DNA from 2 places in the Fictibacillus sp. B-59209 genome. Region 2 is predicted to be linked to the other one. Evidence: riboswitches for the same ligand, from Rfam matches in the RefSeq annotation. Region 2 holds a riboswitch; the other holds the start of a gene.
What was found. A riboswitch is a leader RNA that binds a small molecule or an ion and turns the genes downstream of it on or off. The one in region 2 is predicted to bind cyclic di-GMP.
Positions count from the first base shown of each region.

Region 1 (6,162 bases), on a different contig from region 2:
CCTGGCATGTCAGAAGACAGGTGTCTGATGCGAACGACTGGGCTATAGGAGTGGAGTTGTGCTACGGCGGAAAGATTTCATGGGTAGAAGCATACAAACGATATGTCTGGTTTTTTTCCTGGCTGTGCCAAACCTATGAATGGAATCCCACTCTGCATATTAAAGGACATTTTCAGCTGGATCCCGGCAGGCGGAAAGACCCTGTGAACGCGTTAAAAAGGAACGGGAAGAGTTTTGAAGATTTTCTTCAGGATGTAAAAGATCAATTGGAAAGCATAAAAAGTAAAGGAGAAGGCGTGCATCGGGTTAACGAAAAAAAGCATGACAGGCTCTATCGTGTCCAAATTGGCTGTTTTAAACAAAAAGGGAATGCAGAAGAGGCAGCACGGAAAGCCATAAAAGCAGGATTTGATGCGATTATTCATGTGGATGAATCTTCATAAAATGGCGCGCTGCCTATTGCAATACAAAATTTAAAAATGGTATAATTGGAACAAATATACTTTTGGATCAAAGGAGGGGTAGGAATGCTGAATGGTGTACGTTGTATGGTGGATTGGCTGACGGTTGAAGTACGCTCTATTACACATGTAATAGCTGTCAACGGGAGAAGTCTGTCCAAATTTCATACAACATTAGTGCATCAGTAAGTTTTCCATACCCATTCCTCATCAACGGATCAACCATGGGCAGGTATGCTTGCCCATGGTTTTTTGTGTTTTAATTTATTTGAAGAATGGGTAACCACCAAATTTGAGGAGTGTTTACCTATGATTATTTGTTCCGCGAACGGACTCACAAAAAGCTTCGGAGGACATACCGTATTTAATAATTTATCTCTGGAAATCCATAGCACAGACCGGATAGGCCTGATCGGGCGTAACGGAACCGGAAAAAGTACATTATTTAAACTGCTTGCGGGTACAGAGCATCCGGACGAAGGAAGTGTTCATCTCAAGAAAGGATCGGTGGCAGGCTATTTGGAGCAGGTGCCGGTCCGATCGGATAATGCCTCGATTTATGAGGTGTTTATGCAGTCCTTTTCTGAACTTCATGAAATTCAAGAAAAAATACATGCTCTGACTGCAAAAATGAGTGAGACTCCAAACGAAAAACAGCTGGATAAATGGCTGAATCAGCTATATGGTTTGCAGGAGACATATGAAGAAATGGGGGGGTATTCCATCGAATCCAAGATTAACGGAATCGTAAAAGGCCTCGGTCTTGAAGCTGTAAAAGACCAGCCCTTCTCTTCCATCAGCGGAGGCGAAAAGACAAAGGCAGGGCTCGGATGCCTGCTTCTGAAGGAGCCGGATCTGCTTTTGCTTGATGAACCGACCAACCATCTTGATTTAAGTACGATGGAATGGCTTGAAGACTATTTGCTGAAATACAAGGGGGCTGTCGTCATCATCTCCCATGACCGCTATTTCCTGGATCGTACCGTGAACAAAATTTATGATCTGGAAGACGGAGAAGTGATCCTCTATCACGGGAATTACAGTGCTTTTTCAGCTGAAAAAGAAAAACGCCTGCTTGCTGAATTTGCTCAGTATCAAGAACAGCAAAAACGAATAAAAAAAATGCAGGAGGCCATTAAGCGTCTGCGCGACTGGGCGATCAGGGGTGACAATGGCGATCTTCACAGACGGGCCCGCAGCATGGAACGGGCTATAGAAAGGATGCAGAAAATCAAACGTCCGTTACTTAACCGCAGAAAGACAGAAATCTCGTTTCAGATGAAGGATCGAAGCGGAAAAGAAGTCCTTTCTATGCTGGATGTGACGGCAAGCTATCCTGGCAGGGAAATACTGAAACAAATTGATCTTTTTATCCGTTTTGGTGAAAAGGTTGCAATTGTAGGCAACAATGGGACAGGAAAGTCTACCTTGTTAAAAGCGATCTTAGGGGAGCAGGAAGTCACTGGTCTTATCGAGATTGGAAGATCCGTTAAACTTGGATACCTTTCCCAGACCGGACTGAACAGTCACCCGGATGAAACGGTATTGTCTGCTTTTCGTGAAGCTGTTCCTGTTGATGAAGGGGCAGCAAGGCATTTGCTTGCCAAGTTTTTATTTTATGGACAATCCGTGTTCAAGAAGGTGAGGGATTTAAGCGGAGGAGAGAATACCCGCCTTCGCTTTGCACAGCTCGTCCACCAGGATGTTAATCTGCTGCTGCTTGATGAGCCGACCAACCATCTGGATATTGATTCACGTGAAGTCCTGGAGGATGCTCTGGAAGAATATAACGGAACTGTCGTAGCTGTCTCGCATGACCGGTACTTCTTAAATAAGCTCTTCAACCGTGTGGCCTGGGTTCATGAAGGAGAGATCAAAGAATATTTAGGCACTTATGATGAGGCTCGTCGTCAAAGGTAGGAAATCGTTTATTGTAAGCCTTCTATAGTGTATGATGATAGGACAATATAAACGATATGAGGGGTAGACGATGGACAAGAACTTAAGAGCTCTGGGAGACTGCATTATTCAGCATAAAGTGGAACTTGCTGAGGCCGTAACGCAGAATCGGATAAAGAATGGGATCAATCCGCCGAATGACCAGCAAAAGCAGCTTTTAATCGATTGGCGCATCGAACTGTTTCAATTCATCGGTGAAGCATTATTCTCAAACCTCGAACAATCAGAAAAAAGATTTTTAGAATGGGGAAAAAAAGCGGGGAAACTGCGGTAGAAATCAATTTGTCCCTTGATACAGCCCTCGATTCTACACGGCTTTACCGGACAATCATCTGGGAATTCATTGGAAAAGAAGTGGAAAGAAATAATTACGATAACCATACAGTCATGAAGGCTATGACTATTATTGATCCATTATTGGATAAGGTGGTTTATTCTTTCAGTGTGGCCTATGTGGACTATAATAATCATCTGCTCGACTTGGCCAGAGAGGCACTTGAAGAGCTGTCTGTTCCTGTTGTCCGCCTTACGCAGACCGTCGGGGTCCTGCCTCTCGTCGGCCCCATTGATACCCACCGCTCGAAATTGATCATGGAGATCGCTCTTAATGAATGTATGGAGATGCAGATTGAGCACCTTTATATTGATTTATCAGGTGTTCCAATCATTGACACGATGGTCGCCCATAACCTTTTTCAAGTGATTACATCCTTAAAGCTTCTCGGTGTGGAGGTAACATTGACAGGCATGCGGCCAGAACTTGCTCAGACCGTTGTTGCTCTGGGAATTAGCTTTGAGGGATTTTCCATCGCAGGAAGCCTTCATCAGGCACTGGGACAGAAAGGATTATTGCAAAGCGTGTAATAATATTAGGGTTTATGCCTATCCTTACTAAGGGTAGGCATATTTTTCTAGTTGCATAAAGAACGTTTGTTCGCATATACTGTGAATAAATAAATGGTAAGGCGGTGGCTAAAATGAATCGATTGCTGATGCGTTGTGTGTCTGAACGTTCTCCCTTTATGATGATCTATCAGTCTGGCGGGCAGTTTACTAAGCGTTACGTTTTTCCGGTTTCATGTGAAGGAGAAACGTTAACCGCCTATTGCTGTCTTCGAAAACAAATCCGTACGTTTAAGCTGTCTAATATTTTGTCGGTTGCCGGAAAAACGGGTTGAACGGCGATCGGGAGGAACAAAAATGTTATATGGCGATGAAAGAGATCGTATACTAGTAGATAAATATATTATGTATCCTATGCTGCTCACCATCTTTAACCGTGATTTAAAAGTGATAGCCGTTTCTCCTTTCAAATTAAGGCAGCCGTATGTCACCCTCATCGAGAACGTGATGAATGCCATCAGTTTTGAATTAAGAGATGTGAAAAAAGAAATGATGGCCCGTAAAATTAAAGTAACGGATGGAAGGCCAGTAGATGACATCACAGAATATCAGATTTTTATCCGGGGATATCAGGAAGTCATGAGGTTCCCGAACGTCCATCTTCGAAATAAAGCAGAATTGCTGATGAAACATTTTCTTTTTGGTACGATGATAGAGCGCAAATAGCAAAGCTGTTCAAAGCTTTCGGCGAGAGACTTAGGAATCGGGCCAGGTGAATCATGAAAAAGTATACAGAGTTATCAGAGGAGTTAACACAAGAAGTAAAAATAATTAGCAGGAATCCCGGTGATCCTGTGGAAGTTCTGTTCGCTCCTCAACCGTGGGAGCTTCTGGGCTGCGGCAATTATGCTGCCGTTTTCGTCCATCCTGATTTCCCTGACCAAGTCGTTAAGATTTACGGCAGAAATCATGAAGACCTGCTTGAAGAGATATCTGTTTACCGGCAGCTGGGTGAGCACCCTGGATATTCACGCTGTTACGGATATGGAGAACGCCACTTGATCCTAAAGCGAATCGAAGGAATAACACTTTATGATTGCCTGCATAAAGGGGTGAAAATTTCCGAAAACGTGATTCGTGACGTGGATGAAGCACTGTGCTATGCTCGAAACCGCGGCCTTTTTCCCCGGGATGTTCACGGGAAAAATGTAATGATTTCTAATGGGCGGGGAATCATTGTGGATGTTTCAGATTTTTGCAAGAAAGAGGAATGCTATAAATGGAAAGATTTAAGAAAGGCTTATTATAAAATCTATCAGCCGTTCTTTTATAGATTCCCTCTTAGAGTTCCTTATCCGGTACTGAATGGTGTACGAGTCGGCTATCGATGGTACAAAAGATGGAAAACGAAAAAATAGGTCTAAGGTTCGTGTTTGATGTTGGTAAAAATAGGTTATATGGTATATAATTACTATATTGGATAAATAGAAGAGACCTTTGTCTCAGAGCAAACCATCTGAAAAGGTGGGACGCAAAGCCGCGGGCCTAATGTTTGTAAAAACTATGGCAGCCGGGTTGCCAAAGGGGAAAGAGCGATTTCCCTGCAGGGGAGATGGCTTTTTGTTATGTTCGGCCAAATACATCTTGTTCTAAAGCCGGTCACTTCTTAAATACTATATTGAATAGAGGGATCCAACCTATGCCAGAAACGGACATTGCCGACCTCAAAAGCCGTCTTTATAACCTTCATATCGAATCCATTCCCAGCATTATCGAGAGGCACCTTCTTCATCTGGAAAAGAATGAACTGTTTGTTCCCTTCCTGACCTATACAGATTCAGAATACCAGATGCATCTTAAATGGATGTTAACTGCCTTGATAAAAGGCATTTTTATACATAATGAAGAATTTAACTCCTGCATGGAACGAATTGAAGATCGGGGTTTCAAGCAGGGACATGATTTTGCCGGGCAAAGGGCTATCCCCCATCAGCTCCTTCCTCTTTTAGCAAAGAGTCTTAGGCAGGCGGGCAACAGTGTTATTCAGAACCTGATTAAGGAAGAAACAGCTGAAAACAAACTGTTTTTCCTGGAGAGATGGGGACATGCTGCCAATTCTTTAATGATCGGGGTTTTAAGCGGTTATTTTTCAAAGCAAGTAACCGATCTGAAAGAGCTGAGCATCAGAGACCCATTAACGAACCTATATAACAGGCGCTACTTTTATCATTGCCTGGAAACAGAGGTCCTGAAGGCAAAAAGGGGCCAATATCCACTGTCACTGATTATGATGGACATCAATGATTTTAAAGAGATCAATGACCAGTTCGGCCATCATATGGGAGACGAGCTGCTGCAGCAGATCGCTTTCTTTGCGGAAAAGCTGAAAATGGATCTCGGCTTTCGGTTTGGAGGTGACGAGTTTGTATTCTTGATTCCCGGCCATACTGAACAAACGGCCTATAAGCTGGCCGGCCAGATTGATCTGTATTTGCGTTCGTGGAATGAAAAGGTCTCGCTGGCCTATGGAACCATTTGCCTTCATGCGGATGCGGTTGACAATATTGATCATTACCTGCGTCTTGCGGATGAAAGAATGTACATGAATAAAAGAAACATAAAGCAATAATGAATAGAATGTTCAGTGCCTGCCTTGTTCCAGTTAAAGGCAGGCTTTTCTGCAGTCGTTATCATTCTTTTACATACTGTTTTATGAGATAATAGGTTTAAGATTATTAGGTTGACAGAGGTGAGGATATGAGTTTGCGCTTTATTCTTGGAAGAGCCGGAAGCGGAAAGAGTGACCGCAGTTTAAGCGAGATCAGAGAGTCTCTTTTTGCAAATCCGGAGGGAAAACCCATTATCTATTTGGTGCCCGATCAGATGACATTTCAATCCG
Region 1 is NZ_JARMMC010000018.1:532,915-539,076, reverse strand. Features, by position in the region: gene P4361_RS15565 (N-acetylmuramoyl-L-alanine amidase) at 1-443, shown strand, start outside; gene P4361_RS15560 (hypothetical protein) at 528-650, shown strand; gene abc-f (ribosomal protection-like ABC-F family protein) at 771-2,381, shown strand; gene P4361_RS15550 (hypothetical protein) at 2,452-2,694, shown strand; gene P4361_RS15545 (STAS domain-containing protein) at 2,664-3,284, shown strand; gene P4361_RS15540 (hypothetical protein) at 3,398-3,598, shown strand; gene P4361_RS15535 (hypothetical protein) at 3,621-3,989, shown strand; gene P4361_RS15530 (hypothetical protein) at 4,043-4,681, shown strand; cyclic di-GMP riboswitch class I at 4,760-4,846, shown strand; gene P4361_RS15525 (GGDEF domain-containing protein) at 4,963-5,892, shown strand; gene addB (helicase-exonuclease AddAB subunit AddB) at 6,021-6,162, shown strand, end outside.
Region 1: it holds a riboswitch for cyclic di-GMP, as region 2 does, so the genes downstream of both, P4361_RS15525 (GGDEF domain-containing protein) here and P4361_RS03115 (anti-repressor SinI family protein) in region 2, are expected to answer to the same signal.

Region 2 (6,162 bases):
CTCCTGGTTGGCCACCGAAATATCCGGCTTCTCCAAATACGGCTTTACCTCTTTAAGCATCGGATTAAAGTCATAGGAACCGTCCCGTTTTTTCGCTTGATTGTATACCCGGTCATGGATAAGAACATCCCCGACCGCACCGATCGTAGCCGTATGGACGGTTTCTTTAGGTTCCGTCTTTTTTGGCGGTGGTTTAACAGTCTTTTTTTTATCGGTGTCCTTTTTAATTTGTTCACTGCTTGCAGGCTCCTGGCGGGTTTTCTCGGCTGTTTTATTACTGAGTACAGGAATAAGAGCAAGAAGCAAGATCACAACAACAACACTTGTAATAATTATTATTTTTTTCATAGTAAGCGTTTTCCTCCTACTTCTATACTATGCGATTGAGCCGGGAATTCAAGGAGAAAATCAGAATGTTCTTTAAAACGAATGAAATTGTTCGTTAAAAAATAATGAAAAAATACGATATTTAGCGATTTAGAGAGATAAACAGGATAAAAGTTCGTTAAAAAGAACAAATTTAACCAATTTTGGAAGTTTTCTGAATAGGCATATCGTTCTATACTAAACACAAGTTGTTCGTTAAAAAGAACTACTTTATTTTAAGAAAATAATTTAAATGCGCGCATCATCGTGCAAATTGGAAAGGGGCTTTTGATGGTTAAAGTGGTTTCTCGCTGGATCGGCAATACGCTCTTACTATTGCTTGCAATGTTATTCCTTACATCAATTCTTCTAGGCTATCAATCTCATAAGCATCCTGGACAAATACCGAGCTTTTTCGGATATAAGATCATGACGGTTTTATCCGGAAGTATGCGGCCAGTGTTGCAGCCAGGTGATATTGTGATTGATCGTGAGCCTGATTTAACTAAGTTCAAAGTCGATCAAGTCATTACGTATAAGCGTGAAGATAAATTCATTACTCACCGAGTCATTGATTTAGTGAAGAAGAATGGGGTCGTCTATTACAAGACAAAGGGAGATGCCAACAACGTAGAGGATAACAAGCTGGTTGCTCCGCAGCAAGTGGTTGGTGATTATGCCTTTCATATTCCAAATGCAGGATTCTTCTTAGAGTTCGCTCGTGGAAAACTCGGCATTCTATTATTTATTATCCTGCCGGCTATCTTGATTGTCTTGAGTGAAGTATTTAAAGACAAGCGGCCAAAGAAAAAGGGAAGAAAGGATCGGCCATATCCTCAAGAAGATATTGTCTGATCTGGGTGACCATTTTAGGGGGTGATGTCAATTACATAGTAGGGGTTAGGGGATCGCACGCATACTTACGGAATTATCTGTTGAAGCTTTAACAAAAAAACTGATGAAATGGGGAAAATTAAAATGAACAAAACTAAAAAGGTATTACTTGGAACAATGTTAGCTGGAGCTGTAACTGTAGGAGCTGGATTTGGAACTGGGACGTTCTCAGATTTCGTTGATTCTGCTTCTTCTACTGGCAACAAAATCGAAACTGGAAAACTTGATATCAGTCTAACTGGTCAAACTTTCAGCGCAACGAATAAAGCACCTGGTTATAAAGAATCTCAAACTTTTACAATTTCAAACGATGGTACTTTAGATGCCAAAGATCTTAAAGCAGTCGCAACAGTTACAGTTAAAAAAGATGGCGCTGCTGTAACTGATCTTTCTCCATATGGTGATTTCCAAGTAAGTTTTGCTGGTCACACTGTTCCTTTGAAAGACGTTAAATCAACCATCGAAAACAATGTGGGCGGCACTCTTGCTCGTGGAGCTCATCAAGATATCCCTGTACAAATGGAGTTGGTTCGCAAACCTGGTGTTAACCAAAACGAATACCAAAACTTATCCGTAGAAGTTAGCGTAGAAGTTTCTGCAGCAGCTTATGAAAACTAAAAAGATTTAGGCGAAAGAGCAGGATGAATTTTTTCGTCCTGCTCTTTTTAATAAGGAGGCAAAGGATGAAGCGAAAAATAGCAGGTACGTTAATGGCTTTAGGCATAGTAGGAGCAACTCTTACTTTAACCGCCGGAACATTTTCTGATTTTAAAGATTCATCCAGTATAAACAATAAGGTAGAAACGGGTTTCATGAAGATTGAAGTAAGCAAGAAGTATCCTAATCCTTTGTTTTTTACTTTTCCTGCAGATGGAAGGCCGGGCAACTGGGCAGATGGTTACTGGCAACCAGGTAAAATTTCCAAATCAAAGACAATGGTCATTACAAACACTGGTTCCGTTGATGTTCTATTAGACGGAATTTCGGCTTCCATTGATGAAACGAATATTACCGATAACTCCGTAAAAGAGAATTTCACAAAATGGCTGGATGTAAAAATTTATAACGGACAACCAACATCACCATCTGATACACCGATTTATTCCGGTACGTTAAATGATCTTTTAAGCAGCAAGCAACCATTGTTAAATCAGAATACTTTACTTCCCTACAATTCAGACTTGGATCCGAACGATTATGAAACTCCACTTTATGTAACAATCAAGATGAGTAGGGATGCTGACAATACAATAATGGGTAAGTACATCAAGTTTAGTTTAACAGCTCATTCAAAACAGCCTTAATCTAGCAACAAATTGGAGTGTTTGCGATGAAAAAACTTTCGTTATTGCTGATCATAATCGCTTTTATCTCCATGAACTACGGCTCAGCCTTTACTTACGGCGACTATGTTTCAACCTCACAGAAGAAACTCTTTAGTGTTGAGTTTAAGGGTTGTACACCCCATGACAATAGCAATCATGATGACGAGGAAAATAACAATCGTGATCATGACAAATGCGACAAGGAAGAAAAACCACCCAAGTATGATGACAAAAAAGTGGAAGATAAGAAAGCTGTGAAAGAAGAGAAAGTGGAGGATCAGAAGGATAAGCAAAGCGATTCACTTTCTGAAAACACTGAATCGACAAAGACAAAAGAGCTTACCAACAATGTTTCCGTTCAGTTAAAATCATCTATTAAACCAACAAAAGAATTTCAATCAAAAGAATTGAATGCCACAAAACAAATAAAAGAATAGAAAAACGATAAAGAGCACAGGTGTTACACCCTGCTCTTTATCGTACATAGATACTAAAATAAATTTAAAAAAGTCAGAAGTGGGTAAAAGTTGAGTATTAATATAGGAAAACAAATAAAATTAATTCGTCTTAAAAAGGGGAAAAGTGTAACACAACTTGCCGAGATGGCTGGAATCTCTAAAGGATACTTGAGCAGCATAGAAAATCATAAAAACAACCCGTCCGCGCATATGATTAAAAAGCTGGCGAAAGCCCTGGAGGTACCTGTGGAAAAAGTCATTAATCTAGAAGCAGATCCATTGGACCAGGAGTGGATGGAACTCGTCATTCAGGCAAAGGAAATGGGAATTAATCAGGAGGAAATCCGTACGTTTATACGGTATGAAAGCTGGAAACAGCAGACAAAGGATGATGAAGCTAAATGATTCGCCTTGGCAATGGAGTCTATTTATGTGAAGCAGCGGGGAATAAAGTAAAGGTCGTGTACATGGGCCGCAACATCTGTGAAATTTTTATTAATGATGAGCTAAGAGGAAGAGCACCTTTTGATTATGTAAAAAAACAAATTCTGAAGTGGGAGAAGAGAGAACCTCTATCCACTGCCTATATCGGACATTATCAATTTAAAGAACTTGTTCCGATCATCGATATTTCAGTATGAAAAAACCGGCGCCATAAAAGGCATCGGTTTTTTAGCTTTGATTTTTATTTTTCCATTTGTTGAATTCAAGAAATTCTTTAAACTGGTCTTTGCTGACACCAGACTCCATAGCTTCTTTTACGAGCTCTGCCCATTCATAATCCAGCTCCGCCTCATTGACCTCAGCTTTTTCATTCAGCAATTTTTCAACAGGAATATCCAGGACGGCTGCCAGCTTTTCAAGCAGCTGTACAGAAGGATTGGTTTGTATATTTCGCTCAAGGGAGCTGAGATAGGATTTGGCGATACCTGCTCGTTCTGCTAGTGAGGATAGAGATAGACCTTTTTCTTTGCGATATTTTTTGACAAGTTCACCAATCACGTTAATCCCTCTTTTTTACTACAAATTTTGCTTCTATTATACATTTAGGGACGATAGGCTGTAAATAGACCAAAAGCGACTTCAGATCGATGTCGCTTTAAATATTCGCTCATTTGATGGTATGTACGTTTTTTGAAGATAGCTACGGATTTCCTCCAAGCTTAAACCTTGCTTTTTGGCTTGTAATAGTAATGCTACCCATTCACGATCAAGCTCTGTTTTTTTTACGGTTTCCATGTTTCCCTCCTGAAATTGGTGGTTTTCCAGGTAATCCAGCCATCATAGTTACTCACCTTAGACCTGTGATTTTGCGTCCATGCTTTTCAGCGATGTTTGCCCTTTAACTGGAGGGTGGCATTCCGACAGTCACTCAATAAATACAATTTTAACCAATTACTAGTGCTTAACTCACAATTTTATTATAGTATCTCATTCTTTAGGAATCTGTCATAATTTGGCTGTTACATAACTGTAATATTATTGGAAAGTAAGCGTTTGCATTGATGCTTTTCCCTGAATTGTTTAAGATGAATAGAGAGAGCAAAAAAGGGGCGGATGAGTGATGGAACTAGGAAAATGGAAAGAACTGGACGAAAAAGATTTTCTGAAAAACTTTAAGAACGAATTCTATTTAAAAGAAGGCGTTTTATATTTAGACGGCAATTCGCTGGGGCTTTTGTCGAAAAGAGCTGAGAAAACACTGTTGGAGTCGCTGAATGATTGGAAGGAATGCGGTATTGATGGCTGGATGGCTGGAAAGCATCCATGGTATACACTTAGCGAGGAACTAGGGAAGAAATTGTCGCCACTAATTGGGGCAAACCCGGAGGAAGTCATTATTACCGGATCCACCACTGGAAACCTCCATCAGCTCACATCCACTTTTTTTAAACCCTCAGGATCAAAATCGAAAATTTTAGCCGATGAGCTGACCTTTCCCTCAGATATTTATGCACTGAAAAGCCAGCTGGCATTAAGAAGCTTGGACCCTGGCCAGCATCTGATCAGAGTGAAAAGCCGTGATGGCAGGATGATTGAGGAAGAAGACATCATCAAGGCTATGACGGATGAAGCAGCTCTTATTGTGCTGCCCTCCGTGCTCTACCGAAGCGGGCAGCTGCTCGATATGGAACGCTTAACTTCTGAGGCCCACAAGCGCGGAATATTGATCGGTTTTGATTTATGCCATTCCATTGGGGCAGTGCCTCATAAACTTTCGGAATGGAATGTTGACTTTGCTTTCTGGTGCAACTATAAATATTTGAACGCAGGACCTGGCAGTGTTGCGGGACTCTATATTAATGCTAAACATTTTGGAAAAGAGCCTGGACTAGCCGGGTGGTTTGGTTCCAATAAAGATAAACAGTTTGACATGAACCATGACTTCGTGGCGGCGGATACTGCGGGAGCCTTTCAGATCGGCACCCCGCACGTGTTAAGCACGGCACCATTAATCGGTTCCCTTGAAATTTTTGAGGAAGCGGGAATGGACCGGCTAAGAGAAAAATCTCTTAATCTGACACGCTATATGATGGAGCTGATTGAAACCGAACTTGCTGGCTTTGGATTTACGATCGGGAATCCGAGGGATGATATACGTCGCGGTGGCCATGTTTGCCTGGAGCATGACGAAGCAGCGAGAATCTGTAAAAGTTTAAAAGAGAACGGCATCGTGCCGGATTTCCGTGCACCGAATGTGATCCGCCTCGCTCCTGTTGCACTTTATACCTCTTTTGAAGATGTACATAAAGCGGTTCAGCGGCTAAAAAAAATCATGGGTGAGAAGCAGTATGAAAAGTTTTCAAACGTAAGAGAGGTGATTGCGTAATGGCTGGAAAACTGATCGATATCTCCATGCCTTTGACCTCGTCCGTTCCGACCTGGCCGGGGGACACCCCGTACTCGTTTGATTTAGCCTGGACGAAAACAGAATCAGGATCCGTGAATGTCGGTAAAGTGGAAATGAGCACGCACACCGGCACCCATATTGATGCGCCGTATCACTTTGATAGTGAAGGAAAACGGGTACTTCAGCTGGATCTTGAAATTTATGCCGGCAGAGCAATAGTGATAGATGTTACGGGCAAAGAGGTCATCGCTCCAGAGGATTTGGAGGA
Region 2 is NZ_JARMMC010000005.1:140,515-146,676, forward strand. Features, by position in the region: gene P4361_RS03075 (CapA family protein) at 1-348, opposite strand, end outside; gene P4361_RS03080 (signal peptidase I) at 658-1,221, shown strand; gene P4361_RS03085 (TasA family protein) at 1,345-1,878, shown strand; gene P4361_RS03090 (hypothetical protein) at 1,944-2,564, shown strand; gene P4361_RS03095 (hypothetical protein) at 2,591-3,022, shown strand; gene P4361_RS03100 (helix-turn-helix domain-containing protein) at 3,113-3,448, shown strand; gene P4361_RS03105 (hypothetical protein) at 3,445-3,684, shown strand; gene P4361_RS03110 (helix-turn-helix domain-containing protein) at 3,716-4,045, opposite strand; gene P4361_RS03115 (anti-repressor SinI family protein) at 4,127-4,282, opposite strand; cyclic di-GMP riboswitch class I at 4,309-4,393, opposite strand; gene kynU (kynureninase) at 4,608-5,873, shown strand; gene kynB (arylformamidase) at 5,873-6,162, shown strand, end outside.